Regions from separate parts of the Pseudoalteromonas sp. BZB3 genome, predicted to be linked through region 3. Evidence: predicted binding sites of a transcription regulator. Region 3 holds the regulator's gene; each other region holds the start of a gene.
The links. Region 3 encodes MetJ, which represses methionine synthesis genes. Its sites were predicted from a motif close to TAGACGTCTAGACGTCTA; they were not measured.
Positions count from the first base shown of each region.

Region 1 (3,290 bases), on a different contig from region 3:
ATTCTACGACATCACGATGAATCATACTTAAAGGAAGAAACAGACCCAACACTCAAAGCGACTTTCGCGGCAATGAAACTAGCAGAGAATTTATCCTTTGAAGCAAAGCATTTTAGACCTTGCGGTGATTGGTTCGCATTTAAAGATTTGGTGTTAGTTGCATTAGAATTGAGCGATGATGATTACACTAATCTTAAAGAAGATGTAGAAGAGTACTTTATTCATTAACTACAGATATTAAAAAAGGCGCTCCTTTTCAGGTAAGCGCCTTTTTTACAGATGACTTAAAATTACAAGCCAGCAGCTGCTCTTAGTGCGTCTGCTTTATCTGTTTTTTCCCAGCTAAATGCTGTGAAAGTGTCATCACCAACCGTCATTTCAAACGGCTCACGACCGAAGTGACCGTACGCAGCAGTCATTTGGTACATAGGGTGAAGTAGGTCTAGCATCTTAGTAATGCCGTAAGGGCGTAGGTCGAAGTGCTCACGAACTAGCTCTACTAGCTTCTCTTCTGATACTTTACCTGTGCCGAATGTATCAATTGTGATTGATGTAGGCTCAGCTACACCGATAGCGTAAGAAACTTGGATTTCACACTTGTCTGCCAGGCCTGCTGCAACAATGTTCTTAGCAACATAACGACCAGCGTATGCTGCACTGCGGTCAACCTTTGATGGATCTTTACCAGAGAAAGCACCACCACCATGACGTGCCATACCACCGTATGTGTCAACGATGATTTTACGGCCTGTTAGACCACAGTCACCTACTGGACCACCGATCACGAAGCGACCTGTTGGGTTGATGAAGTATTTAGTATCTTCAGTTAAGAACTCTGCAGGTAGCGTGTGCTTGATGATGTTTTTCATTACAGCATCAACCAGTGCATCTTGCTCGATGTCAGGGTTATGCTGAGTTGAAAGTACAACAGCATCGATAGCAACAGGCTTGCCGTCTTCATATACGAAAGTTACTTGAGACTTAGCATCTGGACGTAACCAAGGTAGGATACCTGATTTACGTGCTTCAGCTTGACGCTCTACTAACAAGTGTGAGTAGTAAAGAGGCGCAGGCATAAGCGTTGGTGTTTCGTTCGTTGCATAACCAAACATTAGACCTTGGTCACCCGCACCTTGCTCTTCAGGCTTAGAGCGATCTACACCCTGTGCAATCTCAGGAGACTGTTGACCTATAAGGTTCATGATGCCACATGTGTCACCGTCAAAACCTACATCAGAAGACGTGTAACCGATATCTGTGATTACTTTACGCGTGATTGACTCTAGGTCTACCCAAGCATCTGTTGAAATTTCACCAGAGATGATCGCAACGCCTGTTTTAACCATAGTTTCACAAGCAACACGAGCGTGTTTATCTTGGGTAATGATTGCATCTAGTACCGCGTCAGAGATCTGATCAGCGATTTTATCCGGATGACCTTCAGAAACAGACTCAGAAGTAAATAAGTGTTTTGCCATTGTATCTATGCTCACAAATATTGCGCTTCACGAACATCGGGGATAGCGCGAAAAAATAAGAGGCGTATTCTATCTAAAACAATTTAACTTGCCTAGTTTTTTTACGCCTAGACGTCTGAATTAGATTTTTTCAATTGCAGATCTCGAATTAAGCAGGTTTAGCTCTCTTTTTCTCAGGTATTAACGTTGCAGAATGCACCATAAATGAGTCAGAATGAGCGCACTGACATTTCAGCGCAACACTATTAAAGGTAGGAGAATTCATGCCGTCTCGCAAAGAACTTGCAAATGCCATTCGCGTTCTGTCTATGGACGCAGTACAAAAAGCTAAATCGGGCCACCCAGGAGCACCTATGGGTATGGCTGATATCGCAGAAGTACTGTGGCGCGATTATTTAAAGCACAACCCAAGCAATCCTGATTGGGCTGACCGCGATCGATTTATTCTGTCAAATGGTCACGGCTCTATGCTTATTTATTCTTTGTTGCACCTGAGCGGTTATGATCTTTCTATTGATGATCTGAAAAACTTCCGTCAAATGCATTCTAAAACACCGGGCCACCCAGAGTACGGCTATGCACCAGGTGTAGAAACAACAACAGGCCCACTTGGTCAGGGTATTACAAATGCGGTAGGTATGGCGATTGCTGAAAAAGCACTTGCAGCACAATTCAACCGTGACGAATTTGATATTGTAAACCACTTCACTTACACCTTCTTAGGCGATGGCTGTTTAATGGAAGGTATTTCACATGAAGCTTGTTCATTAGCCGGTACACTAGGTCTTGGTAAGCTGATCGCATTCTGGGATGACAACGGCATCTCAATCGATGGTGAGGTAGAAGGCTGGTTCAGTGATGATACACCTAAGCGTTTTGAATCTTACGGCTGGCATGTAATTGCTGATGTAGACGGTCACGATAGCGATGCAATTAAAACGGCAATCGAAGCGGCTCGTGCAGAAACTGACAAGCCAACACTTATTTGCTGTAAGACAGTAATTGGTTATGGCTCACCAAACAAATCAGGTAGCCACGATTGTCACGGTGCACCATTAGGTGATGAAGAAATTAAAGCAGCACGTGAATTCCTTGGTTGGGATCACGATGCGTTTGAAATCCCTGAAGACATCTACGCTAAGTGGGATGCCTCTTCTCGTGGTCAACAAGCACAAAGCCACTGGTTAGTGAAATTCACAGAGTACCAAATGGCGTACCCTGAACTTGCGGCTGAGTTTGAGCGTCGAATGAAAGGCGAACTTCCTGCAAACTGGCAAGCTGAAACTGAAAAATACATTGCAGAACTTCAAGCAAACCCAGCTAATCCTGCGACACGTAAAGCGTCACAAAATGCACTGAATGCATTTGGTCCAATTCTTCCTGAATTTATGGGCGGCTCAGCTGATCTTGCAGGCTCTAACCTGACTCTATGGGAAGGCTCAAAAGGCTTAACGGCTGATGATGCTTCAGGTAACTACATTTTCTACGGTGTACGTGAATTTGGTATGTCGGCAATCATGAATGGTATTGCACTTCACAAAGGCTTCGTACCTTATGGTGCAACTTTCTTAATGTTCATGGAGTACGCGCGTAACGCGGTACGTATGGCAGCATTAATGAAGCAGCCAAGCATCTTTGTTTATACTCACGATTCAATTGGTCTGGGTGAAGATGGTCCGACGCACCAACCGGTTGAGCAAATTGCCAGCATGCGCTTAACACCTAACCTAGTAAACTGGCGTCCATGTGACCAAGTTGAGTCTGCAGTTGCTTGGCAGCAAGCGATTGAACGCAAAGATGGCCCAACATCAC
Region 1 covers NZ_JBECOS010000008.1:199,803-203,092, forward strand. Annotated here, with positions in the region: gene ABMY35_RS06625 (HDOD domain-containing protein) at 1-228, shown strand, start outside; gene metK (methionine adenosyltransferase) at 291-1,478, opposite strand; gene tkt (transketolase) at 1,742-3,290, shown strand, end outside.
Region 1: a site for MetJ is predicted at 1,579-1,596, ahead of metK (methionine adenosyltransferase). Genes of this name have one in related genera too.

Region 2 (3,290 bases), on a different contig from region 3:
GCGTCTAAGTGGTTGGTTGGTTCGTCTAGTAATAGCATATCTGGTTTTTCTAGAAGCAGACGACAGATAGCAACACGACGACGCTCACCACCAGATAGGTGTTCAATCTTTGCATCCCACTCAGGTAGGCGAAGTGCGTCAGCAGCGCGCTCTAAAGCATTGTCTAGGTTGTGGCCATCATGTGCTTGGATAATAGCTTCTAGTTGACCTTGCTCTTTTGCTAGAGCGTCAAAATCAGCGCCATCCATTGCATATTCAGCATAAACTTCATCAAGGCGCGCAAGAGCGTTTTTAACTTCGCTTACAGCTTCTTCAACAGTTTCACGAACAGTTTTGTTTTCGTCTAATTGAGGTTCCTGAGGAAGATAGCCGATTTTAGTACCAGCAAGTGCATTCGCCTCACCTTCAAACTCTTTATCAACACCTGCCATGATGCGTAAAAGAGTCGATTTACCTGCGCCGTTTAGACCAAGTACACCAATTTTCGCACCAGGGAAGAAAGATAATGAAATATCTTTTAAAATCGTACGTTTAGGTGGCACCACTTTGCTAACGCGGTGCATTGAATAAATAAACTTATCTGGCAATGCCATAGATGAAACCTTTCATGTTCAAAATTAACTTGCATATTGTAGAGTTTACCTAGCGATTTCGTCAATCAAACAGCAGGTTATCTCTCTTTTAAACTCATGAAATTAACTCAAAACCAACAACGCTACACCAGAAAAAGCAATTAACCCACCCAATATCATATTCCTTGTCATGGGTTCTTTGCGCAGGGCACCAATGGTCATCACCATCAGTGGGGCGGTTGCGAAAATAGTTTGTGCGATAGCCGGATCGGTATGTTTGACTGAAATAAGCTGCAACCAAAGGCCAATAAAAGTGCCAAAAAACACCGCGACAAAAAGCCATTGCTTTTGACTTATGCCATTCAAGGTAATGGCTTGTTTGAGATTTTGTTCTTTTAGACATGCGACAACGCAAGCGACAGCCAGTGTGCCTGAAAATAAACGAATAAAAGCAGCCCACAAACTACCAATTTGTTCAGCATTCATCGCACCTTTTGACATCACCATACCTGCCGCTTGGCAAGTGGCTGCAAGCAACGCAAAACCAACTCCTTTGATGTAAATGCTGTGTTCAACTTGAGGTAATGGACTTTTAGGTTTAATTGCCAGCAAAACGCCTAAAGTTGTTATTATAATACCTAGCCATGCAAGGCCACTCAGCCATACGCCGAGCAATACAATATTTAGTACACCTGCAATGGCTGGCGCGAGTGATTCAATGACAAGTGTACGTGCTGGGCCTATATTTCTAAGTGCAGCGAAATAAGCGCTATCGCCAATAGCAATACCCAAAATGCCGCTGACAATAAGCCAAGCCCAAGAGCTGGTTAATTGTGGTAAAGGGCTGGTAGGCATAATTAGCAAAATTAATAACATCAGTGCACAAGCAATAATGCCTTTACTGACATTTAGTTGCAGGGGCGATAAATGATGGCTAAAGCGTTTGTATAAAATTGTAGATGACGCCCAGACTATGGCTGCGCTGATTGCGGCAAGTTCACCGATCCCCATGTTTTTCTCTTTATATAATGATGTTTGACGCGTGAATTATCTAAGTAAATTTTTCAGTTGCAAACAAATGAGTTGAGATTTTAGACATCTAAACATCTAGAGGTTGAATTTTTCGGCTTTACGTTCATAATGACAGCCATAAATTAAGTTGGGGGAAATTGTATGCCGATCACCGTAAAAGATGAGTTACCTGCTATTGCTACACTCAGACATGAAAATGTCTTCGTGATGCCGAAATCACGTGCAAGAACGCAGGAGATCCGTCCGATGCGCTTGGCAATTCTCAACCTCATGCCCAACAAAGTTGAAACCGAAGTGCAGTTTATTCGTTTGCTTGCGAATACCCCGCTTCAGGTTAACGTCGACTTATTACGATTAGATACGCACCGTAGTTCAGAAAATTCTGAGCAACACTTAGATATGTTCTATCGCTACTTTTCTGATGTAAAAGATGAAAACTACGATGCCATGATTATCACAGGTGCACCGCTGGCTCATCTGGAATATGACGATGTCATTTACTGGCAAGAACTCAAAGAGTTATTTGATTGGGCTGAAAACCATGTGACCTCAACATTATTCTCTTGTTGGGCAGCTCATGCGGGCTTGTACCATCATTATGGTTTAAAGCGTGAACTGCGTGACGATAAACTATGTGGCGTATTTAAGCACCGTTGTTTGTTTGAGCATGGTGCGCTAACTCGTGGTTTTGACGATGAGTTTTTAGTACCGCATTCTCGCTATGGTCACATTGAACTAGCTAAAATACAAAATACGCCTGAACTTGCTGTGTTGGCAGGCTCTGAAAAGGTCGGTGCGTATTTAATTAAAAACCAGTCTGGCAGTCAGGTGTTTTTAACAGGCCACCCTGAATATGATGCTGATACTTTGCAAAAAGAATATTTACGCGACCTAGCCAAAAGCCCTGATGCGCCTAAGCCAGAAGGGTACTTTCCGAATAACGATGCTGAACAAAAGCCGAGTAAAACATGGCAAAGTCATGCCTTTTTGTTATTCTCAAATTGGCTGAATTATTACGTTTACCAAACTACTCCATACGATATTAACCTAGTTAGCCAAGATGTAAGGACTAACAACTATGCCGAATAAAAGTGCAGCCTTAAAAGAGGCTTTAAAACAACGAATTCTTATTTTAGATGGCGCCATGGGTACCATGATCCAAGAGTATAAATTTGAAGAAGAAGATTATCGCGGCGAGCGCTTTAAAGATTGGCATGTGTTAGTGAAAGGCAATAACGATTTATTAAGCCTAACTCAACCTGGTGTCATTACAGATATTCATCGTAAATACCTAGCTGCAGGTGCTGACATTATTGAAACAAACACCTTTAATGCGACTACTATTTCGATGGAAGATTACGAAATGGGCAGTTTGAGTCGTGAAATCAACCTTGAGTCGGCTAAATTAGCACGTAAAATTTGTGACGAGTTCACCGAAAAAGAGCCACACAAACCGCGCTATGTAGCGGGTGTACTAGGTCCAACATCTAAAACATGTTCAATCTCACCAGATGTGAACGACCCGGGTTATCGTAATATTACCTTCGATGCATTGGTTGAGGCCTATATTGAGTCGACGCTTGCTTTGATTGAAGGTGGTGCAGATTTAATTTTGATTGAGACGATTTTCGACACTTTAAATGCCAAAGCTGCGTCATTTGCCGTAGAAGAAGCGTTTGAACATGC
Region 2 covers NZ_JBECOS010000010.1:115,514-118,803, reverse strand. Annotated here, with positions in the region: gene ettA (energy-dependent translational throttle protein EttA) at 1-593, opposite strand, end outside; gene ABMY35_RS10865 (DMT family transporter) at 696-1,583, opposite strand; gene metA (homoserine O-succinyltransferase) at 1,746-2,693, shown strand; gene ABMY35_RS10855 (homocysteine S-methyltransferase family protein) at 2,683-3,290, shown strand, end outside.
Region 2: a site for MetJ is predicted at 1,665-1,682, ahead of metA (homoserine O-succinyltransferase). Genes of this name have one in related genera too.

Region 3 (3,290 bases):
TGTGCGACAGCCTGATAACGCGAGGCCGAGCTTAAGCTCGACCCACCAAATTTATGTACTACTCTTGTCATTTTCTTTTACCAAAGTGCTGGATGGGCAGGTGTTAATTTACAGGCTTTGTTATCAGCAGGCGCAGGAGCTTTACCTGGCTTTGTTTTAGCAAAAGCCGCTTCGAGGTCTGCAAGTAGATCTACTACTTCCTCAATACCGACAGAAATACGGATCAAAGTATCGCCTACACCCGCTTCTAAACGTGCTTTAGGTTCCATGCCTGCATGTGTCATGGTTGCAGGGTGACAAATTAAACTCTCAACACCACCTAAAGACTCTGCCAACGAGAACTCTTTCACTGTTGTTAAGAATGCCGCAGCATCTTCAAGACCACCTGCGATATCAAAACTCACCATGCCACCAAACCCTAACTGCTGTTTTTTCGCCAGTTCGTGTTGTGGATGTGACTCAAGACCTGGGTAATACACTTTGCGAACGTACTCAGACTGTTCTAAGTACTTGGCGATAGCTAAGGCATTTTCTTCGTGCTGCTTAAGACGCACTTTAAGAGTTCTTAAACCACGTAATGTCAGATAGCTATCGAATGGTGCACCCGTAATACCAATATTATTTGCCCACCAAGCCAGCTCTTCGCCTAACGCTTGGGTTTTCGCTATTACCGCACCGCCAACAACATCAGAATGGCCGTTAATGTATTTCGTGGTCGAATGCACCACAATATCAACACCAAACGAAATTGGGTTTTGTAGCGCAGGAGATAAAAACGTATTGTCAGCCCCAACTAATGCTCCCACTGCATGGGCTGCATTCACAACCGCCTCTATATCTGTAAGACGAAGAATTGGGTTACTCGGTGTTTCAATCCAAACCAGTTTAGGTTTGATCTCTGCAATTTGTGCAAGGCTGTCAGCGCGAGTTAAATCTAAAACTTTTAGTTTTAACAAGCCACGCTTTTCAAGTGATGTGAATAAACGATAACTACCACCATAACAATCATGTGGAATAACTAAGGTATCGTCGTGGTTTAAAAGTTGTGTTACTAGGTGTACAGCTGCCATACCGGTCGCTGTGATGATGCCTTTTTCTCCACCCTCAAGCTGCGCTAATGCTTCAGCTAGAATATCGCGATTTGGGTTACCGCTACGGCCGTAATCGTAATCACGCTTAGTATCGAAGTCAGCGAACGAATACGTTGTTGAAAGATAAAGAGGAGGCACAACCGCACCATGATGTTTATCGGCTTCGATACCATGTCTGACTGCGACTGTAGATTTATTGCGTTGGCTCATATCACCACCTAGTATATGGATGTTTAGACGTCTAAAAGGTTAGATGATCAAATTAGAGAAGTCAAAACATTTATACTGCTAAATGGCTATTTAACTAGAATTTGACTATCTTTTTTAAACCGATAAAATTTCGCCACCTCGTTAACTAATATTGTTAATAAGACTGGGTTTTTGACCATAAATCGGTACATTAACCTTAGTTTGAGTTGGGCGTTAGTCAAACTAGGTCAATTAAAGCCGTCGCAAACGAGCGTAGTCTTATTGGCAGTAATTACTCTAAAGGCATCAGAAAAAATATTATGGCTAAATGGAATGGTGAATATATTCACCCTTATGCAGAGCATGGCAAAAAATCAGAGCAAGTGAAGAAGATCACCGTATCTATTCCTTTAAATGTGTTAAAAGTACTGACTGATGAGCGTACCCGCCGTCAAGTGAACAACTTGCGCCATGCAACAAACAGCGAGTTACTGTGTGAAGCATTTCTGCATGCCTTTACGGGCCAACCGTTGCCGAGCGACGAGGACTTACGTAAAGACAATCCGGAGAAGATCCCTGTTGAAGTGCGTAACATTATGAAAGAGATGGGCTTAGAGATCCCAGAGATTAACGAAGAAGGTTAATCAGCTTTTTTGTTATTACAAAGAAAACATAAAAAAACCTCGCCGTTGCGAGGTTTTTTATTAATTTAATCTTGCCTAAGATTCAAATTGTGCCATGTAGTTTTCTGGTAGTTCGATTTGCGCAACGCCAGAATCAATCGCAGCCTGTGCTACAGCTTTAGCAATGCGAGGCAATAAACGCGGATCCATTGGCTTAGGAATAATATACTCAGCGCCAAACTCTAACGACTCAACATCGGCTGCTTTAAGCACTTGCTCAGGCACTGGCTCTTTCGCAATACCACGAATGGCTTCTACCGCTGCGATCTTCATTTCATCGTTAATCGCTGTTGCACGCACATCAAGTGCACCACGGAAGATAAACGGGAAACATAAAACATTGTTCACTTGGTTAGGATAATCTGAACGACCTGTCGCCATAATTAAATCGTTACGTGCACCATGTGCAACTTCTGGATTAATTTCAGGGTCAGGATTTGAACAGGCGAATACTACTGGCTTGTCTGCCATAAGCTTTAGGTCTTCTGGAGAAAGTAAGTCAGGGCCAGATACACCCACAAACACATCTGCTTCTGCAATAACGTCTTGAAGCGTACGCTTATCAGTGTTGTTAGCAAATAGCTTTTTGTACTCGTTCAAGTCATCACGACGCGTATGGATAACGCCTTTACGGTCTAACATGTAAATGTGCTCACGCTGTGCACCACATTTAATCAACAGTTCCATACATGCGATTGCTGCAGCGCCTGCACCTAAACATACAATGATAGCGTCATGAATGTCTTTGCCTTGTACTTCCAACGCATTCAACATACCCGCAGCAGTTACAATCGCAGTACCATGCTGGTCGTCGTGGAATACAGGAATATCACAACGCTCTATAAGCGCTTTTTCAATCTCAAAACATTCTGGTGCTTTAATATCTTCAAGGTTGATACCACCAAAGGTGTCTGCAATATTCGCAACCGTGTTAATAAAATCTTCTGTGGTGCGGTGCTTTACTTCAATGTCGATTGAATCTAAGCCTGCAAAACGTTTGAATAGTAGCGCTTTACCTTCCATTACTGGTTTAGAAGCAAGTGGGCCTAAGTTACCTAAACCTAAAATTGCAGTACCATTACTGATCACCGCAACCATATTGCCTTTACCTGTATATCGGTAAGCATTAGCAGGGTCTGCAGCAATTTCTCGAACTGGCTCAGCCACACCTGGGCTGTAGGCCAACGCAAGATCTTTAACTGTTTCGGCTGGTTTAGTTAATTCAACACTGATTTTACCTGGAACGGGATGAGCGTGGTAATGTAAAGCTTGTTCACGAAAGTCTGACATGACGCGATTTTTTCCTGCAAAGAAGTTAAAAGTGAGA
Region 3 covers NZ_JBECOS010000003.1:119,140-122,429, forward strand. Annotated here, with positions in the region: gene metL (bifunctional aspartate kinase/homoserine dehydrogenase II) at 1-71, opposite strand, end outside; gene metB (cystathionine gamma-synthase) at 78-1,301, opposite strand; gene metJ (met regulon transcriptional regulator MetJ) at 1,601-1,924, shown strand; gene ABMY35_RS03950 (malic enzyme-like NAD(P)-binding protein) at 2,000-3,253, opposite strand.